DNA from 3 places in the Pseudomonas sp. B21128 genome. Region 2 is predicted to be linked to each of the others. Evidence: predicted binding sites of a transcription regulator. Region 2 holds the regulator's gene; each other region holds the start of a gene.
What was found. The regulator sigma-54, encoded in region 2, starts transcription at its own class of promoters, with help from an activator protein. The targets are predictions, from matches to a motif close to ANTGGCATNNANNTTGCTNT.
Positions count from the first base shown of each region.

Region 1: a site for sigma-54 is predicted at 1,839-1,858, ahead of AB4P91_RS23985 (circularly permuted type 2 ATP-grasp protein). Genes of this name have one in related genera too.
Region 3: a site for sigma-54 is predicted at 1,507-1,526, ahead of flgB (flagellar basal body rod protein FlgB). Genes of this name have one in related genera too.

Region 1 covers NZ_CP162590.1:5,324,751-5,328,025, reverse strand. Annotated here, with positions in the region: gene speE (polyamine aminopropyltransferase) at 1-339, shown strand, start outside; gene AB4P91_RS23995 (hypothetical protein) at 573-806, shown strand; gene AB4P91_RS23990 (ribonuclease E inhibitor RraB) at 1,017-1,364, shown strand; gene AB4P91_RS23985 (circularly permuted type 2 ATP-grasp protein) at 1,891-3,275, shown strand, end outside.
Region 2 covers NZ_CP162590.1:189,958-193,232, forward strand. Annotated here, with positions in the region: gene lptA (lipopolysaccharide transport periplasmic protein LptA) at 1-102, shown strand, start outside; gene lptB (LPS export ABC transporter ATP-binding protein) at 102-827, shown strand; gene AB4P91_RS00905 (RNA polymerase factor sigma-54) at 1,015-2,508, shown strand; gene hpf (ribosome hibernation-promoting factor, HPF/YfiA family) at 2,582-2,890, shown strand; gene ptsN (PTS IIA-like nitrogen regulatory protein PtsN) at 2,902-3,275, shown strand, end outside.
Region 3 covers NZ_CP162590.1:2,910,672-2,913,946, reverse strand. Annotated here, with positions in the region: gene flgD (flagellar hook assembly protein FlgD) at 1-593, opposite strand, end outside; gene flgC (flagellar basal body rod protein FlgC) at 609-1,052, opposite strand; gene flgB (flagellar basal body rod protein FlgB) at 1,056-1,466, opposite strand; gene cheR (protein-glutamate O-methyltransferase CheR) at 1,834-2,661, opposite strand; gene AB4P91_RS12915 (chemotaxis protein CheV) at 2,708-3,275, opposite strand, start outside.

The DNA.
Region 1 (3,275 bases), 890 kb from region 2:
TGCCACCGTTGCCTGAACGAAGGCGGCATCCTCGTGACCCAGAACGGCACGCCGTTCATGCAGATCGAAGAAGTCAAAACCACTGCCGGCCGCCTGCGCAGCCTGTTCCCGAACTGGCATTTCTATCAAGCGGCGGTGCCGACCTACATCGGCGGTTCGATGACCTTCGCCTGGGGCTCGACCAACACGTCGTACCGCAAGCTGAGCCGCGAAACGCTGCAACAGCGCTTCATCGGCAGCGGCATCGTCACCCGCTACTACAACCCGGAAATCCACATCGGCGCGTTTGCAATGCCTCAATACGTATTGCAGGCGATCAACAAGCCAAGCAACGACTAATAGAACACGGCAAAACCCGTGTGGGAGCGAGCCTGCTCGCGAAAGCGTACTGTCAGCCAACACTTTTGCTGGATGGACAATCGCCTTCGCGAGCAGGCTCGCTCCCACAACAGCTTATCTGCACCGTCAATGATGTTTTTTCAGGTCGCGCGCTGCATCCTTTTGAACGATCAATCACGCCGAAAGTCGAGATAGAGGTAAGCCCATTTGCGGGTTTGATCGAGGAGGCTCCGATGCAAAAGTGGAAAGTCACTTTCGTGGATGATCATGGTGAATCAGTCGACGAAGTCTTCGAGTGCGAGGAATGCCCGAATCACGAGCACGCCGCCAAACTCATCAAGGAACGGTTCCTGCCCGTCGCTGCCGAACTGGATCTGAACGATCTGGAAGGGCGTACGCCCGATGCGGCCGTCAAAAGCCTCAAAACCCAGAACAGTATAGAAATCCTCAGCATCACTCCCGTCTGAAAATTTCCTGTCACTTCAATCACCAGGCCTTGGCAGCGGCTCTATCTTGGGGCTACTCTGCAAGCGAGATCAGCGAATGGATCGCTAAGGTCTGGTCTTGTCAGCTACATGCTTGTTTCCCGCAGCAACCACGTTGCAGTAGTACTTTGGCCAGTCAGGCCCGGGGCGGGAATACGGAAAGTCTATCCATCTATCCGAGGGGGACGATTCATGAGCACAGCCTATCAAGAAGACATCAGCAGCAATGTTCTGCGCCGCATGAAAGAAGGCGGTTTCGATTTTTCCCGATTCCATCCCATCGAGTTCTACGCGATTTTCCCGGACGAGGAGCGGGCGCGCAGGGCAGCAGGAAAATTTCGCGGTGAATCCATCAATGCCCAGGTCAGCGCGCGCGACGACGGCGCCTGGTCTCTGGAATTGAGCAAAGTGATGTACGCAACCTATGACGATATTGGCGATTTCGAGCAGGGCTTTTCTGCCGTGGTCGAGCCGTTGGGCGGCATCATCGAGGGCTGGGGCGTGAAGCAGGAGGTGCGCAGTCGCTACCGTCTGAACTGATCTCTTGCCTGAACGTAAGCAACGGCTGGCCTTTGGGTCGGCCGTTGTTGTTTGTGAAAATCAAAAGATCGCAGCCTTCGGCAGCGCCTGCAGGTGATCGCCGTATGAGCGGCCGCAGGCTGCGGTCTTTTGCTTTCAAAACGTTTCACACAGGCAAAAAAAAGCCACCGGAGAGGGTGGCTAAAGGGAAGACCGATAAGGAGAGGAAACCGGTCAGGGTCAAGGCTTTGCGGGCTGCATTGGCAGTGCGGATCAGTGGGGCTGAAGCCTTCTGCGTAGAAGTCAGCTCAGCGAATGCGCGGATTATCCGTAGCTGACGCCAAGCAGTGAAATCAACTCTGACTATGCTGGTGATAGGCGATGCAGTGCGTCGCAATGAAGCGGGGGCGATCAGGCGGGGGCATTTGCCGCACAGGAATGGTGCGGCGCCTGCGACGTGAATATCCAAGCGATTGATATCAAAGCGTTTATGCCGATGGCACGGGCCTTGCGAAGGCCTGTAGGTCCGGGTGACAAGGAGTACGGCATGATCCGCACCTATTTTGATGAGATGTACGATGCCGGCGGCCAGGTTCGCCCGCATTACCGGGAATTTGCCCGTTGGCTGGCCGACACGCCTGATGAACTGCTGGCGCAACGGCGACGCGAGGCCGATCTGCTGTTCCATCGCGCCGGGATTACTTTCACGCTCTATGGGGACGAGCAGGGCACAGAGCGACTGATTCCTTTCGACACCATTCCGCGCAGCATTCCTGCCAGCGAATGGCGGATCGTCGAGCGCGGCTGCATTCAGCGGGTCAAGGCGTTGAACATGTTCCTCGCCGATCTCTATCACGAGCAGCGCATCATCAAGGCCGGGATCATTCCCGCCGAGCAGGTGCTGGCCAACGAGCAGTATCAGTTGGCGATGCAGGGGCTGGATCTGCACCGCGACATTTACTCGCATATTTCTGGCGTCGATCTGGTGCGCGATGGCGACGGCACCTATTACGTGCTCGAAGACAATTTGCGCACCCCGAGCGGCGTGAGCTACATGCTCGAAGACCGCAAAATGATGATGCGCCTGTTCCCGGAACTGTTCGCCGCCCAGCGCATTGCACCGATAGACCATTATCCGAACCTGTTGCTCGACACCCTGAAAAGCTCCAGCCCCATCGATAACCCGAGCGTGGTGGTGCTGACGCCGGGGCGCTTCAACAGTGCGTTTTTCGAGCATGCGTTTCTGGCGCGAGAGATGGGTGTTGAACTGGTGGAGGGCGCGGACCTGTTCGTGCGTGACGACAAGGTCTTCATGCGCACCACCGACGGCCCGAAAGCCGTGGACGTGATTTACCGCCGCCTCGACGATGCGTTCCTCGATCCGCTGGCGTTCAACCCGGACTCGATGCTCGGTGTGCCGGGGCTGCTGTCATCCTACCGCTCCGGCAATGTGGTGTTGGCCAACGCCATCGGCACCGGCGTGGCGGATGACAAATCGGTCTACCCGTTTGTCACCGACATGATCCGCTTCTATCTCGATGAAGAACCGATCCTGAAAAACGTGCCGACCTGGCAATGCCGCAACCCGTCTGAACTCTCCCACGTGCTGGCCAATCTTCCAGATCTGGTGGTCAAGGAAACTCAAGGCTCCGGCGGTTACGGGATGTTGGTGGGGCCGGCGTCGACGAAGGCGGAAATTGACACCTTTCGTGAGCGCATCAAGGCCAAACCTCACGCCTATATCGCACAACCGACGCTGTCACTGTCGACCTGCCCGACTTTTGTCGAAAACGGCATTGCGCCACGTCATATCGACTTGCGCCCGTTTGTCTTGTCGGGGCGTGAAACCCGGGTCGTACCCGGTGGTTTGACCCGTGTCGCGCTGCGTGAAGGCTCTCTGGTGGTGAATTCCTCCCAGGGCGGCGGAACCAA
Region 2 (3,275 bases):
GCCAGCGCCGGTCGCGCTACCGGCAGCAAAGTCACCGAAGCGCGTCCGCGCATCGACATGGTGATCCAGCCGAAGAAGAAATCCGAAGAGAAAAACCAGTAATGGCAACTCTGAAAGCTCAGCACCTGGCCAAGGCCTATAAAAGCCGCCAGGTCGTGCGGGACGTCAGCCTGTCGATCGACAGCGGTCAGATCGTTGGCCTGCTCGGTCCCAATGGTGCCGGCAAGACCACCTGCTTCTACATGATCGTCGGGCTGGTTCAGGCTGATCAGGGCCGTGTGCTGATCGATGATCTGGACGTCAGCCACCAGCCAATGCACGGTCGTGCAAAGGCCGGTATCGGCTATCTGCCGCAAGAAGCGTCGATCTTCCGCAAACTGTCGGTCGCCGACAACATCATGGCCATCCTCGAGACCCGCCAGGAACTCGACAAGGCCGGTCGTCGCAAGGAGCTGGAAAGCCTGCTGCAGGAGTTCCACATCAGCCACATCCGCGACAACCTCGGCATGAGCCTGTCCGGTGGTGAACGCCGCCGGGTGGAAATCGCTCGCGCGCTGGCGACTGCGCCGAAATTCATCCTGCTCGACGAACCGTTCGCCGGTGTCGATCCGATTTCGGTCGGCGACATCAAGCAAATCATCCACCACCTCAAAGCCAAGGGCATCGGTGTTCTGATCACCGACCACAACGTGCGTGAGACGCTGGATATCTGCGAAACCGCATACATCGTCAACGACGGTCAACTGATCGCCGAAGGTGACTCCGCTACCATTCTGGCCAATGATCTGGTCAAGGAAGTGTATCTGGGCCACGAGTTCCGCCTGTAAGCGCAAAGGTGCCCGGTGAGCCGCCCGGGCGCTGTATCGATTCAAGCAGAATTTAATACGCTTTAATTGTTACAGCGCTCTAGGCAAACACTTCAGTTTCAGGCATATAATTTGCTTAAGTTTGGCGCTTCGGCGCCCTGTAGTGGATGGCGCATCGCGCCGGCGAATAAGGTGTTAAGCCCCTGCCATGAAACCATCGCTAGTCTTGAGAATGGGCCAGCAGCTGACGATGACACCGCAGCTGCAACAGGCTATCCGTCTGCTCCAATTGTCGACCCTGGACCTGCAACAGGAAATTCAGGAGGCTCTGGAATCCAATCCGATGCTCGAACGCCAGGAAGAAGGCGAAGACTTCGACAACACCGATCCCTTGGCTGACAACGCCGAACAGAAGCCCAACACCGATATCCAGGAACCCTCCTATCAGGAAACCGCCCCGACGGTGGATAACCTCGAGGAAGGCGACTGGAGCGAGCGCATCCCCAACGAGCTCCCGGTCGACACCGCCTGGGAAGACGTCTACCAGACCAGCGCCAGCAGCCTGCCGAGCAGCGATGATGACGAGTGGGACTTCACCACGCGCACTTCAGTGGGCGAAAGCCTGCAAAGCCACCTGCTGTGGCAACTGAATCTGGCACCGATGTCCGACACCGATCGACTGATCGCCGTGACCCTGATCGATTGCATCAACAATCAGGGCTACCTGGACGAAACCCTCGAAGAGATTCTCGAAGCGTTCGATCCGGAACTGGACATCGAACTGGACGAGATCGAAGCCGTTCTGCACCGCATCCAGCAATTCGAGCCTGCCGGCATCGGCGCCCGCAATCTCGGCGAATGCCTGCTGCTGCAATTGCGCCAGCTATCGGCCAAGACGCCCTGGCTGGCTGAAGCGAAACGTCTGGTCAGCGACTACATCGACTTGCTCGGCAGCCGCGACTACAGCCAGTTGATGCGCCGCATGAAGCTCAAGGAAGATGAGTTGCGCCAGGTCATCGAGCTGGTGCAGAGCCTCAATCCACGGCCGGGCTCGCAGATCGAATCGACGGAAGCCGAATACGTCGTTCCGGACGTCATTGTGCGCAAGGACAATGAACGCTGGCTGGTCGAGCTGAATCAGGAGTCGGTACCTCGTCTGCGAGTCAACGCCCAGTACGCAGGCTTTGTGCGTCGCGCCGATACCAGTGCCGACAATACCTTCATGCGCAATCAGTTGCAGGAAGCCCGCTGGTTCATCAAGAGCCTGCAAAGCCGCAACGAAACCCTGATGAAAGTGGCCACCCAGATCGTCGAGCATCAGCGCGGCTTTCTTGAATACGGCGACGAAGCCATGAAGCCGCTGGTGCTGCATGACATCGCCGAGGCTGTCGGCATGCACGAGTCGACCATTTCCCGGGTGACCACGCAAAAATTCATGCATACCCCGCGCGGTATTTATGAACTGAAATACTTTTTCTCGAGCCACGTCAGCACCTCCGAGGGCGGCGAATGCTCGTCCACGGCGATCCGCGCGATCATCAAAAAACTGGTTGCCGCGGAAAATCAGAAAAAGCCGTTGAGTGACAGCAAGATCGCTGGTTTACTGGAGGCACAAGGCATTCAGGTGGCTCGCCGCACCGTCGCCAAGTACCGCGAATCCCTCGGGATCGCGCCTTCGAGCGAACGCAAGCGGTTGATGTAAGCCACGTTACAGCGTTCCAGTGGCAGGCTTTTCGGCCTGCCGCTTTATGCACTGGCAACGAAGGAGAAGCTGTATGCAAGTCAACATCAGTGGACACCAACTGGAAGTGACCGAACCTCTGCGCGACTACATCAATGAGAAACTTCAACGATTAGAGCGACATTTCGACAAGATCACCAACGTGCAAGTCACGATGTGCGTCGAAAAGCTGAAGCAGAAAATCGAAGCCACCTTGCATATCCCCGGCAGTGAAGTGGTCGCCAACGCAGAACATACCGATATGTATGCCGCGATCGACGCCTTGACCGACAAGCTGGACAAACAACTCAAAAAGCATAAGGAAAAGACCCAGAGCCTGCTCCAGGGCGCGACCGGTCGATAACCCCCTACCCCATGATCCGACTTGAAAGTATCCTGACCCCCGGCCGTTCCCTCGTGAACGTGCCGGGCGGCAGTAAAAAGAAAGCCCTCGAACAGATTGCCAACCTGATCGCCCGTGAAGTGCCGGATCTGGAGATGCAAGACGTCTTCGAGGCTCTGATTGCCCGTGAAAAACTCGGTTCTACCGGTTTTGGCAACGGCATCGCCATTCCTCACTGTCGCCTCAAGGGTTGCCAGTCGCCGATCAGCGCGCTGATGCACCTTGAAGCCCCTATCGATTTCGACGCCATCGACGGTGCGCCGGTTGACCTGCTGTTTGTACTGCTGGTCCCCGAAGCTGCCACCGACGCGCACCTGGAGTTGCTCCGCCAGATCGCCAGCATGCT
Region 3 (3,275 bases), 2.7 Mb from region 2:
GCGCCGTTGATCGGTGCGTTGGCCTTGAAGGTGTAGGTACCGACGGGTACCACGGTGCCGCTGGTGTCCTTGCCATCCCACGTGAAACTGGCGGCGCCAGCGGCGCGGCTACCCAGGTCGAGGGTGCGCACCGTTTTGCCGTCCTTGTCGGTGATGGTCACGGTGCCTTCGGCGATGGACGATGGCACGTTTACCGAACCGGTCAGGCCTTTGGTCGGATCGTCGAGCTGTGCGGTGTTGGTCTGCACAATTACGTTGCGGCCAACCAGAGACGACGCCTGCAACGCTTGCGAAGAGTTGTAGTTGCCGGCCAGCCCGCTAACGGTGCTGTTGAGCGTGGTAATGCCTTCCAGGCTGCTGAACTGCGCCAACTGCGCAACGAATGCACTGTTGTCCTGCGGATCGAGCGGGTTCTGGTTTTTCAGCTGGGTGACCAGCAGTTGCAGAAACGCATCCTTGCCCAAGGCCTGGCCGCCGGTGGCGCTGTTGGTGGCCGAAGCGATGCCGCCCGAAGTTGTGCTGCTCGTCTTCTTCGTGGAGTTCGCCAGGATGTCGTTCATGCTGACGCCGCTGGTGGTATCGGTAACGCTCATGGCAGTCGCCCCTTATTACTGACCGAGGGTCAGTGCCTTCTGCATCATGGTTTTGGCGGTGTTCATCATTTCGGCGTTGGTCTGGAAGGACCGGCTCGCGGAAATCATGTCAGCCATTTCTTCCACCACGTTGACGTTCGGGTAGTAGACGTAGCCCTTGCCATCGGCAGCCGGATGGTTCGGCTCGTAGCGCGCTTCGAGGTTGCTCTGGTCTTCGACGACACCGAGTACCTGCACGCCCTGACCCGCAGCGTCCTGGTTCTGGAACAGCGAGTTGCTGCCGCCACTCTGGCCACCCTGGAACATGGTAGCGAATACCGGGTGACGGGCACGGTAGGTCTGGTCGATGCTCGACGAGACGGTCTCGGCGTTGGCGATGTTCGATGCCACGGTGTTCAGACGCGTGGTTTGTGCGCTCATGCCGCTGCCGGCAATGTTGAAAACGCTGGACAGGGACATGAATTACTCTCCGCGCAGGGCTGAAACCAGCCCTTTGAATTTGCTGTTGAGCAGGGTGAAGCTGGCCTGGAAGCCCACGGCGTTTTCCGCGTAGTTGGACTGTTCCAGTTGGGCGTCAACGGTGTTCTGGTCGATCGACGGTTGCATCGGCGTGCGATACAGCAGCGATTCGTCGCCATTACCCAGACCTTCAGCCTCGATGTGACGGCTATTGGTCATGTTCAGGGCGAAGTGGCCGCCGCTTTTGGTTTTCTCGGTCTGTGCTTCCAGCACTTTGGAGAAGTCCAGATCCCGAGCCTTGTAGTTCGGGGTATCGGCGTTGGCGATGTTGTTGGCCAGCACTTCGGCGCGTTGGGCGCGGAAGCCCAAAGCCTTTTCGTGAATGCCGAGCGCTTTATCGAAGCTGATGCTCATGTCGGGAACCTTCAGGTGACCGGTTTTTCGTAACTGAGCTTTAGCAAGCCGCGTGCCAATACAAGAAACCCCCGTAAACCGGGGCCTTGCGGGCTATCGGCAAAGCGGCAATGCCAGAAAAGCGGCAACCGGTTTCCGCCACATGCCGCTTTTCTGCCGCTTGCCCCTCCCCTCTATCAGCCAACACTGAATCCGTGGGAGCGGGCTTGCCCGCGATGGCGGTCTGTCTGTTCAATCTAAATCGACTGACACGACGCTATCGAGGGCAAGCCCGCTCCCACAGGTTGTTTCGGTGATTACGGATTAATCGCCAGGCACAAAAAACGGGAGCCCCTGAGGACTCCCGCTCTTGTGATGCCGATGCCGGTTACTTCGCCTGGTAAATGATTCCCGGGCTGCACTGAACCATCTTGTAATGATCCGGCAACCCGTTCAGCGCTTCGGAAGCGCCGAGGAACAGATAACCGCCTGGCTTCAATGTGCTGTGAATGCGCAACAGGATGTCTTTCTTCACTTCGGCAGAGAAGTAGATCAACACGTTGCGGCAGAACACGATGTCGAACTTGCCCAGCGCTGCATAGCTGTCGAGCAAGTTGAACGAGCGGAACTCCACCCGGTTCTTGATCGGCGCCTTGATCACCCAGCGACCCGGCCCTTTCGGGTCGAAATAACGCTGCAAGCGGTCGGCGGACAAACCGCGACCGATCGCCAGGCTGTCGTACTCGCCGGTCTTGCAGTTGTTCAGCATGAGACCGGACAAGTCCGTGGCAACGATCTGCACGCCCATCTTCAACTGACCAAGATTGCTGCGCTCGAACTCATCGATCGACATCGACAGCGAGTACGGTTCCTGACCCGACGAGCACGCCGCCGACCAGATCCGCAGACGCTGGTTGGGACTGGCCTTGATGGCTTCGGGCAGCACCTTGTTCTTCAAGACTTCAAACGGATAGGTGTCACGAAACCACAGGGTTTCGTTGGTCGTCATGGCATCGACCACCTGCTCGCGCAAACCGCTGCGTGGCTGGGTCTGGATGCGCTGAACCAACTCACCCAGGGATTTGATGCCTTGCACTTCCATCAGCTTGTTGAGACGGCTCGAGACCAGGTACTGCTTGTTTTCACCGAGCAAAATGCCACAGGCTTTTTCCAGGAATACCCGGAACTGTTCGAAATCCAAATTACCCGTAGACAATGATGCCGCCTCTTAAATCGTGTTGACCGCCAGGGGCAGAAGGCCCCTAGCTGATATCTGCTGCTTTGATCCGGTCGACTACCCGGGATGCCAGGTCATCAGGACGGAATTTGGCCAAAAAGTCATCGGCACCGACTTTCTTGACCATCGCCTGATTGAACACTCCCGACAACGAAGTATGCAGGATGATATGAAGCTTTTGCATGCGTGGGTCGCTGCGGATTTCCGCCGTCAGGGTGTACCCGTCCATCTCCGGCATCTCGATATCGGAGATCATCATCAGGAACTCTTCTTCCGGCTTCTTGCCCTCGTCGACCAGCTTGCGCAGGTAATCCAGCGCCTGCTTGCCGTCGTTCAACGCCACGACTTCAACGCCGACCGTCTGTAGACACCGCGAGACCTGCTTGCGTGCCACCGACGAGTCATCGACTGTCAGCACCCGCAGCGACAATGCTTTGGTCTGGGTCTCGACATCGACCACGCCGACCGAAATCGCTTCCGGCGTCGGTGCGACTTCCGCCAGCACTTTCTCGACGTCGATGATTTCGACTAACTGATTGTCCACCCGAGTCACAGCGGTCAGGTAATGATCGCGACCCGTGCCCTTGGGCGGC